4 regions of the Aneurinibacillus sp. XH2 genome follow, and region 3 is predicted to be linked to each of the others. Evidence: riboswitches for the same ligand, from Rfam matches in the RefSeq annotation. Region 3 holds a riboswitch; each other region holds the start of a gene.

What was found. Region 3 has a riboswitch for thiamine pyrophosphate ahead of ACH33_RS19710 (thiamine phosphate synthase). Riboswitches for the same ligand answer to the same signal wherever they lie in the genome.
Region 1: it holds a riboswitch for thiamine pyrophosphate, as region 3 does, so the genes downstream of both, thiD (bifunctional hydroxymethylpyrimidine kinase/phosphomethylpyrimidine kinase) here and ACH33_RS19710 (thiamine phosphate synthase) in region 3, are expected to answer to the same signal.
Region 2: it holds a riboswitch for thiamine pyrophosphate, as region 3 does, so the genes downstream of both, thiC (phosphomethylpyrimidine synthase ThiC) here and ACH33_RS19710 (thiamine phosphate synthase) in region 3, are expected to answer to the same signal.
Region 4: it holds a riboswitch for thiamine pyrophosphate, as region 3 does, so the genes downstream of both, tenA (thiaminase II) here and ACH33_RS19710 (thiamine phosphate synthase) in region 3, are expected to answer to the same signal.

The regions. Positions count from the first base shown of each region.
Region 1 covers NZ_CP014140.1:1,219,543-1,222,645, forward strand. Annotated here, with positions in the region: gene acsA (acetate--CoA ligase) at 1-1,323, shown strand, start outside; TPP riboswitch at 1,412-1,512, shown strand; gene thiD (bifunctional hydroxymethylpyrimidine kinase/phosphomethylpyrimidine kinase) at 1,619-2,431, shown strand; gene ACH33_RS05935 (restriction endonuclease subunit S domain-containing protein) at 2,582-2,950, opposite strand.
Region 2 covers NZ_CP014140.1:1,688,673-1,691,775, reverse strand. Annotated here, with positions in the region: gene ACH33_RS19185 (hypothetical protein) at 1-43, opposite strand, end outside; gene thiC (phosphomethylpyrimidine synthase ThiC) at 40-1,806, opposite strand; TPP riboswitch at 1,971-2,085, opposite strand; gene ACH33_RS08395 (DMT family transporter) at 2,467-2,790, shown strand; gene ACH33_RS08390 (S-layer homology domain-containing protein) at 2,914-3,103, opposite strand, start outside.
Region 3 covers NZ_CP014140.1:2,876,649-2,879,751, reverse strand. Annotated here, with positions in the region: gene thiO (glycine oxidase ThiO) at 1-953, opposite strand, end outside; gene ACH33_RS19710 (thiamine phosphate synthase) at 950-1,609, opposite strand; TPP riboswitch at 1,788-1,902, opposite strand; gene ACH33_RS14260 (DEAD/DEAH box helicase) at 2,142-3,103, shown strand, end outside.
Region 4 covers NZ_CP014140.1:1,846,268-1,849,370, forward strand. Annotated here, with positions in the region: gene ACH33_RS09190 (ABC transporter ATP-binding protein) at 1-708, opposite strand, end outside; gene ACH33_RS09195 (ECF transporter S component) at 686-1,285, opposite strand; gene tenA (thiaminase II) at 1,282-1,974, opposite strand; TPP riboswitch at 2,113-2,215, opposite strand; gene ACH33_RS09205 (sulfite exporter TauE/SafE family protein) at 2,309-3,103, opposite strand, start outside.

The sequences.
Region 1 (3,103 bases), 1.7 Mb from region 3:
GAAGCGTTTATGGAGGATGCGGTGCGCGATCGTTTGCTGGACAGCGGTTCCGTGGCTGTCGTAACGACACAGTCCTTGCTGTATCGCATTCCTGTGGAGGAATTGCCGGAATTAAAACACGTGATTCTTGTCGGAGCCGAAGGAAAAACAGCAGAAAATCAAACGTTGTATCAGGAACTAATGTCCATATCCGATGAATATATAATCGAGTGGGTAGAGCGTGAATCAGGCATGCTGTTGCATTACACATCGGGCTCCACCGGTAAGCCGAAAGGCGTTTATCAGGTGCATGATGCCATGGTGCATCAATACCTGTCCGGAAAATGGGTATACGACCTGCGCGAAGGTGATGTTTACTGGTGTACGGCGGATCCGGGATGGGTAACCGGAACATCAGCGGGTATGTGGGCGCCGTGGTTGAACGGTGTGACGGTTGTGCTGCGCGGTGGACGCTTTAAGCCAGCCGATTGGTACGCTACGCTGGAGAAATATAAAGTGAACGTGTGGTTCAGTGCGCCGACCGCATTTCGTATGCTGATGGGTGAAGGGGATGAATTGCCGAAACGGTATAACCTTTCCCATTTGAGGCATATTCTTTCAGCGGGAGAGCCGCTTAACCCGGAAGTTATCCGCTGGGGATTGGATGTGCTGAACCTACGTATTCATGATAACTGGTGGATGACAGAAACGGGTTCGACCATCTGCGCAAACTACCGTTCCATGCCGATTCGTCCGGGTTCGATGGGGAAGCCGTTGCCCGGCATTAAGATGGCGGTTGTTGATGACGAAGGCAATGAATTGCCGCCGAATACAATGGGGAACCTCGCGATTATGCCACCATGGCCGGCTATGATGCGCCAAATCTGGAACAATCCGGCTAAGTATGAAGAATACTTTAGAACTGGTTGGTATATTTCTGGTGATTCTGCGTATATGGATGAAGACGGCTATTTCTGGTTTGAAGGGCGCGTGGATGATGTCATTAATACGTCCGGCGAACGTGTTGGTCCATTTGAGGTTGAAAGCAAACTGGTAGAGCATCCGGCGGTGGCAGAAGCCGGCGTAATCGGGGTACCGGATCCGGTGCGTGGAGAGATTATTAAGGCGTTTATTACGCTTCGTGCAGGATATGAGGCGAGTGACGCTCTAAAAGAAGAAATTCGTCTTTTCGTTAAAGAGCGTCTTGCTGCACATGCGGCACCGCGCCAGATCGAATTTCGCGACAAGCTTCCAAAGACGCGTTCTGGCAAAATTATGCGTCGTGTGCTAAAAGCGTGGGAGCTTGGTCTGCCGACTGGTGATCTGTCGACTATGGAAGAGTAAAAGAGTCAAAAAGAGAGGATGATTCTTTTCTGGTTCTTCTTGACGCTTTGGCGTAGAAGGAGTACCATTGGAATGAACTCAATACGAAAACCGCCACTAGGGGAGCTCTTGGGCTGAGAGAAGCGCTTGCTTCGACCCTTAGAACCTGATCCGGATAATGCCGGCGGAGGGAAGTGGACGGGTGATGCCGCGTAGCTGCGCTTATATATGCATCTCACACGCCACTCCACCGGGGGGCGTTTTTTGTATATGAAGGGAAAATGCAGGAAGCAGACAGCGAAGAGAGGTGTGTATAATGACAGTGCATAAAGCACTAACAGTAGCAGGGTCTGATAGCGGCGGCGGCGCCGGTATTCAGGCGGACTTAAAGACATTTCAGGAGCTTGGTGTATACGGCATGTCCGTACTTACCGCACTTACGGCACAGAATACGCAGGGGGTACACGGCGTGTTTCCAGTTCCTCCTGAGTTTATCGCGCAGCAAATGGATGCGGTGCTTTCGGATATCGGGACGGACGCAGTAAAAACGGGGATGCTATTTAATAGCATCATTATTGAAACGGTCGCAAAAAAACTCAAGGAATATAATGTGCGTAATTATGTGCTCGATCCGGTCATGGTTGCCAAAGGAGGTGCCCCTTTGTTAGTTACGGAAGCGGTGGCTGCCGTCAAGGAACATCTGCTGCCGCTTGCGACGGTCGTTACTCCTAATCTTCCGGAGGCGAAAGTGTTGACAGGCATGGAAAAGATTGAAACGAAAGAAGAGATGAAAGAAGCGGCTAAATTGCTTCACGATTGGGGGGCGCAACATGTAGTAATTAAAGGTGGACACGGCACAGACGACATTGTGACCGACCTGTTGTATGACGGGCGCGAGTTTGTAGAATTGTCCGCTGAACGATTCCATACGCAGCATACGCACGGTACCGGCTGCACGTTTGCGGCCGCCATCGCGGCGGGGCTCGCCTCTGGAAAAAACGTTCGGGAGGCAGTAAAGCAGGCAAAGGTCTTCATTACGGCCGCTATTAGTCATCCGCTCGGTATCGGACACGGCCACGGTCCAACCAACCATTGGGCGTACCGAAGAGAAGGAAGCAACGATGTTTAAGGCATGAAATAAATGGGCGTGTTTTGCAGTAAGTATAGAAAGAAGAAATGAGGGGTCAGGCTCGTAACAGAAAAGGCTCGTGTCTTTTTTGTTGCCTATTCCTGACCTCTCGCCTTATTTATAGAATCTTACTGAAATTTTACTGAATATTTATATTGTTGCTTTTTGGTTTGCGTTTTTACTCTTTTTCAGTGTTTCTTTGATTTCGTTCAGTGTTGACAATATTTCATCATCCAATCTTTCGTCCAGTTTTTCCACCTTTTCTTCCAACTGGATGACCAGTTGGGCGACGCGGGCAATTTCTTCTTTGCTGGGCAGGTTATTTTCATTGAGAATTTGGTCTACCATCTTCTTGTATTGCTCCTGGGAATAAAAAAACCATTTTTGATATTCTCCGATCATAGACGCGTATTCTGTTGTCTTAATGAAATCGTCTATCGTTTTCCCGAAAGTTTTTTCCACAAGGTCGTACCAACTCTTCCACATTTGCACTGGATCGAACGTTTGATTGGATGCCACGCGAATCCCTCCTGTTTTTAATCTCTCACTTTTATATTACGTATGGTAGGTAAAATATACAAACAAAAATCTTTAAAAAATTAAAAAATATATGTTATTTTTCTGTTTGGTTGTTCGTATAGTGAAATGAATAGGACACGATAAGGGGGAGAA
Region 2 (3,103 bases), 1.2 Mb from region 3:
ATAGCACTGCGATCCGATTTTCAATTTCTTTTACTTGTTTCACCGATAAATTTCACTTCCACTTTCACGGAATTCCCTGGCCTTTTCTTTCATCCCTTCACTCAGTGCGTCTTGCATATCCAATCCTTTGCTTTCCGCATACGCCCGAATGTCCTGTGTAATGCGCATACTACAAAATTTTGGGCCGCACATGGAACAAAAATGAGCGTTCTTTGCTCCCTCCGCCGGCAGTGTTTCATCATGGTATTCCCTCGCCCTTTCCGGGTCAAGCGAAAGATTGAATTGATCGTACCAGCGAAACTCAAACCGCGCCTTTGAAAGAGCGTCGTCGCGCACCTGTGCTCCGGGATGTCCTTTGGCCAGATCCGCTGCGTGGGCCGCAATCTTATATGTGACGACTCCCTGGCGCACATCTTCCTTGTTCGGCAAACCAAGATGCTCTTTTGGCGTAACATAACACAGCATGGACGTTCCGTACCATCCGATCATCGCCGCACCAATCGCAGAAGTAATGTGGTCATACCCTGGGGCAATGTCTGTTGTCAACGGCCCCAACGTATAAAAAGGAGCCTCCTGGCAAATTTCGAGTTGCTTATCCATATTTTCCTTAATTTTATGCATGGGTACATGTCCAGGCCCTTCCACCATTACCTGTACATCATGCTCCCATGCGATTTTGGTAAGTTCTCCAAGCGTTTCCAGCTCAGCAAACTGCGCTTCATCGTTTGCATCAGCAATACTTCCAGGCCGCAGTCCATCCCCTAACGAAAATGCAACATCATACGTTTTCATAATCTCGCAGATCTCTTCAAAATGCGTATACAAAAAGTTTTCTTGGTGATGCGCCAAACACCATGCAGCCATAATAGACCCACCGCGTGAAACAATTCCTGTGACGCGTTTGGCTGTGAGCGGTATATAGCGTAATAATACCCCGGCGTGGATCGTAAAATAATCGACTCCCTGTTCAGCCTGCTCAATTAACGTATCCCGATAAATTTCCCATGTTAATTCTTCCGCTTTTCCTCCCACTTTCTCTAATGCTTGATAAATGGGAACCGTACCGACCGGAACCGGAGAATTTCGGATAATCCACTCGCGTATTGTATGAATATTTTTGCCGGTGGAAAGATCCATAATCGTATCGGCACCCCAGCGAATCGCCCATGTCATTTTTTCCACTTCCTCTTCAATGGAAGAAGTAACGACTGAATTCCCAATATTCGCATTAATTTTTACATGAAAATTTCTCCCGATAATCATCGGTTCGCTTTCTGGATGATTAATATTCGCTGGAATAATCGCCCGACCCGCCGCCACTTCCTGCCTTACAAATTCGGGGGCCATATTCTCGCGAATAGCGACAAACTCCATCTCTGGCGTAATGATACCACGCCGCGCGTAGTGAAGCTGTGTGACATTTTTTCCTTTCTTTGCACGAAGCGGACGGCGTGTGTATCCTGGAAATTCTTCCTGCACAGCCCGGTCGACACTCGAACGAAATCCATTATCTTCCGGCTTTACTTTTCTTCCTTCATACTCTTCTACATCGCCACGCTCCTCAATCCAAGTACGGCGAATTTTCGGCAATCCTTCCCTTATATTTACGCTATACGTCTCATCCGTATAAGGACCGCTCGTATCGTATACGCGAACCGGCTTATTTTCCTGCAACGCCTCTCCGCTTTTTGAAGGGCTTAAGGCAATTTCACGCACCGGCACCCGAATATCGGGCCTTGACCCTTCCACATACACTTTTTTGCTATTTGGGAATTTTTCGACAGTTAAATTTCTTACTTGTTCCATACTACCTTTATCCTCCTTTTCCAATTTGAATACATTGCAAAAGGACAAGACAAGGATCATAACCGTGCCGCGGATGAATATATCAAAAAAGCCGGATTCACAAGGACCCGGCTCTTCTTAACAAAACATCTGCACACCCGCAATAGATGGGAAGACGCAAACATTACGCATGCAAACTACTTTCCTACGCTGGTATGATCCAGATCAGGTCCCAAGGGTTTAGAAACGTACGCGTGTTTCATTCTCAGCCCGGACTCCCGGACACCCCTAGTAGTAAAATGATTCAGTTGTAAACTTCGCGCAGCCAAAAGACCCTGCGCTTAAGAAAATTATACCAATAAATTACTAGATTGTAAAATGGAAATTTTACAAGCAAATTTTGTCTTACCATCCCCTTGTAGGATAGTAAGACAAAAGATAATATAAGTATAGTAAGAACGTTTTTTCTTTGATACCGGAATCATACGGAGTTGTGGTAGGGAATTAGCTACTACGTAAAATGATTCCTGTACCAATAGGTAAAAATGGTGTACGACGAAAACTGTCGGAGGGTACGCTCATGAAGATATGGATGCTCGTTGGCGGTTCAACCCAGAAAGCTCTGTCGAGAGAACAGTCAGTTGTTCACTTATCCTTAAAATAAGAGAGGGGGAGATATCCATGCATTGGATTTATCTAATTCTTGCGATTGGTTTTGAAGTCGCCGGAACGACATGTATGAAACTTGCACAGGGATTTACTAAAATACTCCCATCCATAATGATGGGCATTTTTTATGTGGCCAGTCTTTCTTTTTTAACAATATCATTGAAAAAAATCGATGTAAGCTTAGCATATGCTATCTGGTCCGGTCTGGGAACAGCGATCATCGCCATTATCGGCGTTTTTCTCTTTAAAGAATCGCTGACGGCGGCAAAAATAACCGGCATTATTTTTATCATTCTGGGCGTTGTGCTGCTTAATCTGTATGGAGAAGCGCACTAATATACGACAAATAGAGACTGCTACCTTCGCCATGCGAGACTTTCACCCTACAGACAGCACCCATGCCAGGCATACAAAAAAAGCGCAAAAGTCTCCTACACTTCTGCGCTTTTTTGTTCATACCTATAGATATCGTTTCACACCAACCACCTTGTAGTGAGACAAATACCAGTCGATATCATTTATCTTCACCTCGCCCTGACCACTGGCTGCATGCGCCATTCGGCCCTGGCCCACATAGATACCTACATGCGATATTTTTCCGTCTCCAGTATCAAAGAAAAGCAAATCGCCTGGCTGCATGTTTTTTAAA
Region 3 (3,103 bases):
AAATAAGGGAGGCCGTCATTGGTTTGTGGGCGCAAACTAACCCACGTTTTTTCGAGCGTGCAATCTTTGAGCGCCGGCAGAAGACGCACCGCTTTCGTCATCAATTCCTGCAAACCGCCTAAAGTCAAGCGCTCGTCAAATCCACAGTCCGCGGAAGATGCACCGACGAGTAAGCGATTGCCGCTTTTCGGAACGATGTAGCATCCGTGTGAGTAAATGGTTTTCTGGATTGGCTGCGGCATGCATAGTACGGAGAACGCTTCGCCTTTGATCGGAAAAACGGAAACAGATAGGCCAAGTTTACGCGCGATTCGTCCGCTCCAGGCTCCGGCGGCGAGCACGTAATGTTCGGCTGTAAATGGCCCCTGCGTAGTGCTAAGCCTGGTGATCTGTCCATCGGCGACTTCGATATCCAGCACTTCACAACGCTCGAGAATCGTAGCTCCGTGTTTGACGGCGGCGACAGCGAATGCGCGTGTAAGATCCGGCGCGGACACTTGCGTATCATCCGGCAAATAGAGCGCTCCGTTCATTTCGTCGCTGACAGCGGGTTCAATATGTTTTACTTCGGTTCGATCCAGCCATTCGACACGCAGGCCCAGGTCATGCTGCCAACTTGCCCGATGTTTTAGCATGTCGCCTTCTTCTTCTGTCCAAGCAACACGCAACATTCCCGCATGATTAAGTCCGATATCAATGCCTGAAACAGCGTATAGTTCTTGTTGCAAATCGGGAAATAGGCTGCGGCTGCGTAGAGAAAGCTCTACTAATGGTCCCGGCTCAGAAAATTCGACCTGCGCTCCTAGCATGCCGCCTGCTGCGCTCGAAGCATGCGCGCCGATGGTATCTTTTTCAAGAACGGTGACTGTTTTTCCGCGCTTGGCCAACTGATAGGCAATGGAGACGCCAATAATTCCGCCGCCGATAATGACGGCGTCCTGTTGTTTTTTCAATGTGATCCCTCCGTTTTTGCCGTCGGCCAGACGTGACGTGGAGATGTTCGTACCTGGCTGATGGCCTGTTGAAATTGTTGCACAGAAAGCACAGGTTCCTTCGCTTGCATGACAGCTGACAGTACCGCGATGCCGGTGCAGCCGGTTGCAAGTATCTCTACTGTATTTTCTGGTGTGATCCCTCCAAGGGCAATGACGGGAATGGAAACGATTTCCACTACTTCCCGAAGCGCCGCTAGCCCACGGCCTGCCTGTCCTGGTTTGGAAGCGGAGGCAAACACGTGGCCGAATAATACATAATTCGCCCCTGCTGCTTCTGCCGCCTTTGCTTCCTCTACGCTGTGTACGGAGACACCGAGAAGGAGAGAAGGGGCGAGGTGGCGCATAACCGGGGCTGGAAGGCTGTGATAAGCCGTTTGAATCCCGACAGCTCCAGCTGCAAGGGCAACATCGGCCCGGTCGTTTATGATTAGTTTTTCGCGCGTAAGTCCGACCTTGCCGAGCGTTTGCGTCCACTCCCATAGTTCGCGTGCGGTTCGCTGCTTTTCCCGCAAGTGGAAGGCATCAATATAGGGATGAATATTTGCAATGATTTGTTTTGCTTCAACGAGCGATTGTTTGCCGCTACTGATTACGTGAAAAACATGTTTTTGCATTTGCATACCTCTTTATATCTCGCTCCCGTTCCACACGCTTCCTTAGGAAGAAATGGACGGTGGGCGTAAGCGCAGGAAGAAGAGGCGGAGTTTTTATTCCTAAATCTTAGTCATTGTACATTAAAAAAAGCCGGGATCTTATGCTGGGACCCGGCCTGTACGTTACAGTAACGAATGGATTAAATGCCTACTACTTTCCTACGCTGGTACGAACCAGATCAGGTCCCAAGAGTTTAGAAACTTCATCGCGTTTCATTCTCAGCCCGGCTCATCGGGCTCCCCTAGTAGTGCTTTCTATATAATATTTTTTTATCATTATAATAGATTTAGAAAAGCATGTGAAGATGCTTTTATTATAAAATGAGTTTATATCAATAAAATTCAGAATTAATTTTCGATTTTTAGAAAGAATGAAGAATAGGAGCAAACGTCGGGAAGTTTTGTTCCTGTTTTCCTTTTTTGGGTAGAAATAATTAAGAGAATTCGGGTAGAATAAAAAATAGTTTGTTTTTGCGAAGAAAGGAAGGAAGCTATGAGTTCATTCGCGGATTTTCAGTTAAAACCGGAAATTCTGCAAGCGATTGCGGATCTGTATTATAAAGAACCGACACCGATTCAGAAAGAAGCGATTCCGCTTGCGCTTCAAGGCAAAGATGTTATTGGTCAGGCGCAGACCGGAACGGGTAAAACCGCCGCTTTCGTTATCCCGATGCTTCAGATGTTAGAGATACAAAAGAAAGATGTGCAGGCGCTGATTATGACGCCGACGCGGGAGCTTGCTATTCAGATTGCAGACGACGTTGCCGATTTGGGCAAGTATTTGGGCGTACATGTATTGTCGTTACACGGCGGACAGGATATTGCGCGCCAGATTAGCAAGTTGTCCGGCCAGGTGCATATCGTGGTCGGTACACCGGGGCGTATTCTTGATCACCTGCGCCGAGAAACGCTACATTTCGGCCGCATCAAAATGCTCGTGCTGGATGAAGCGGACAAAATGCTAGAGATGGGTTTTTTGGAAGAAGTGGAAGAGGTATTCATTCAGACGGCGCAGAAAAAGCAAGTATTATTGTTCTCGGCGACGATGCCGGATGCGGTACGTAAGCTTGCTCATCGTTTTATGAATCAGCCGCAAATTGTGCGGATTGAAAAGCGGCAGATTACGGCAGAAAATACGAAAGAATCATATTATGTAGTAAATCAGAGCGATAAATCGGATGTGTTAATGGAACTTGTCAAGGAGGCCCGTCCGTATTTGGCTGTGATTTTTGCTAATACAAAACAACGGGTAAATGAACTGGTACGTCGCCTGCAAGAAAACGGAATCGAAGCGGAGGCATTGCATGGCGATTTGACCCAGAAGAAAAGGGAGCAGATTATGGAGCGGTTCCGCCAGGCCAAATTCCAGTATCTTGTCGCTACAGACATTGCGGCGCGTGGCCTTGATGTGGAAGGGATTACCCATGTATTCAATTACGATATGCCCTCCGATTT
Region 4 (3,103 bases), 1.0 Mb from region 3:
GCGCGGCTTCCAAATTCCGGCCTCTTCCATTTCTTTCCCATATAAGGACAGCACGTCCTCTGGCGTACCTTCGCCGATAAGGCGGCCGCCAGCATCGAACAGAACGACGCGATCCATCCAGTCAATTAATCCGTCCAGCACGTGTTCAACAAATACCATTGTAACGTCGCTATCGGAAAAAGATCGCAATAACTCGAAAATCTCCTGTCTTCCTTGCGGATCGAGCTGGGCGGTTGGTTCGTCGAAAAATAACGTGTCCGCGTCCAAAGCGAGCAGGCAGGCGAGCGCGAGCCGCTGTTTCATTCCGCCAGATAGCGTGGCGATGGGAGTATCTTTCGGCAAAGATAGCCCAGCTTGTGCCATCGCCTTTTCGATGAGTGAATCCATCTGGTTCCGGGGCACACAGCGGTTTTCCAAACTAAATGCGATTTCGTCTCCGACCGTTAGCATGCAAAACTGTGCGTCAGGGTCCTGAAACATGATGCCAATTCTGTCCGGACGGACGATTTCGCCTGTTATTTCCGCCTCGATAGAGCCAGGAATAAGGCCGGCCAGCGCGGCAAGAAGCGTCGACTTGCCGCAACCGCTCGGTCCGAGGAAGAGAACTTTTTCTCCCTTCTCAATGGAGAGGGTAACATCCTTTAACGTAAAAAAGCGAGAATCAAAGAATCGGACGGAGACATCCTTACACGCCAGATGCGGAGTCATACGGGTCACCACCGTGGTGTCTGCGTTGTTTCATCATTTCATAGGAAGAAAGAATGCCGGTTTTTGCGAGCGATTCGGCAATGATCTTTGCAAGCAGGCCTCCGAGAATGGCACCGCTTATGACGCGGAGGCCGAATGTGGCGAGCAGCACACCGGTTGTATAATAGGCAAACCCGTTAGCCAGTAAGCTATATACCATGCTTCCGATCGCGGCCAATACCCCGGACAGCATTAACACAGGCACCGAATATTTTTTATAACGGAACATGAAAAACGCGATTTCGGCGCCAAGCCCCTGCAGGATGCCGATAAGCAGGGAAGAGAGGCCGAAGTGGCTGCCGGTGAACACTTCAACAGCAGCTGCGGCCACTTCGGCGATGAGTGCGGCTCCCGGTTTGCGTACGATAAAAGCGACAAGAGGGCTGGCCACGACCCATACGCCGAACATAAATTCCGCACCGACCGGGCCTACCAGCGCCGAGATGGGCAACCAGAGGGTGGACCAGCCAAGATATAATACACCACAGGCGATCGAGAGAACGACGGCCAGCACAATTTCACGCATCTTCCAGTTCATCGGCGCGCTGCCTCCCCGATTTTCACCGGCCATGCTTCTTCCGTGTATGCCATTTCCCAAAACGCGTATTCCAGTTGACAACTGGTCAGGAAATGCTGTTTCATTTTTTCTTTTTCTTTATCGGATGCATTCAATGCCCATTCATCAAGTCGTGCTCGAAATTTGTCGGTTACGGTCATTTCAACTGACTTGCCGTAAAACGTAATCCATTCGTAGAATGGATGGGAAGAGTCTGGATTTACTTCGCGCATCAGTTTTTGCCCGATTTCTAAGTATGTCCACGGGCAGGGAAGCAGCACGGCCAAAATTTCGCCGAGCGTCCCCTCATGCGCTACCGTGAGCATATGACGGATGTAGTGGCTGGCCGTTGGCGCAAGTGGATACCCTTGCAAATCTTCGTAACGCACGCCAGCGACGCGGCAGAGATTGTTGTGCGGATGCGCTTCTCCGTGCAGTACGACAGGAAGCTGGTCGCAGAACATCTGCATATCTTCGCGCGATTCGCATTTGGAAATGGCGATACCATAAATTCTGGCAAACGCGTTCAAATATTCAAAGTCTTGTTTAACGTAATGAATGAGCGCTTCTTTTTTGAGATCGCCGTTTGCTAGTCCTTGTACGAACGGGTGCTGGAAAATCGCTTCAAAAATCGGATCGGCCGCCTCGCGTAATTGTTGTGTAAATGACATAATCATTCCTCCCTGAACAATATGAAAAATGTAGAAAGCCCAACTGTGGACGCCATTTCTCGACTAAAAAAGCCGCCCTGGTAGCAGAGCGGCACGCGAGACAAAGACAGACAAACCGGAAGGCATATTCCGGCTTATGATTCGTCGCTGCCACTTCCCTACGCTGGTATTATCCAGATCAGGTTCAAAGGGATCAAGGAAAACCTTATCTCAGCCGTAAACGGCACCCCTAGTGGACATTCTTTTCTTATGAAATTACTCGTAGCATAACAGGTTATTCATTATCTGTCAATGCTTTCTTTACGTGTAATCCTTATTCCGGTTTTTTGTTCCATTACTTCTCACAGGTTGCCAAACATTCCGTTTGCTCTGATTGCTGAATCTGTTTTCGGTGGCGTAAAATGTTATATGCTACAGTACCTGCCCAAATGAAGGTGAAAAAAAGATAAATCAAATTTTGAACATGATTGGAACTTATACCAAAGGTTTCGAATAATGTTTTGAGGTTGGTAATCATGATGAGTCCCCCGACTAATACTCCAAGAATAGCAGATGGAATCTTGCGGACTAGCCAAGCAGCGATTGGAGCAGCTACCACCCCTCCAATCATCAATGCGAATACCCATCCCAAATGGAATTGCTCCAAGCCTAATGATATGAGGAAGCCAAGAGTAGCAGAAGAGGCGATAACAAATTCACTGGTGTCTACAGAACCGATTACTTTGCGAGGTTCAAGTTCATTGCGTGACAGCAAGACAGGCGTAGCAAGAGGCCCCCAGCCACCTCCTCCTGTAGAATCAGCAAATCCCGCAATGAAGCCGAGCGGAACCAGTAATTTTTTACTTGGAGTGCGATTAGTTTGAGCGGCGGGAATCTTCTTAACCCCGGCGAGCAAAAATCGAAAGAGAACATAAACACCCAGAGAAAACAAGAAAATCGCGATATAAGGCTTAACCATATTTCCAGGCAAGTTACTTAAAAAGCAAGCACCGATGAACGCACCAAGGGAGCCAGGAAGAATAAGGCGATAAACGGTTCGCTTATCCACGTTGCCAAAACGAATGTGGGAAACACCTGAAGCGGCAGTAGTGACCACTTCGGCCATGTGAACAGAAGCAGATGCAACCGC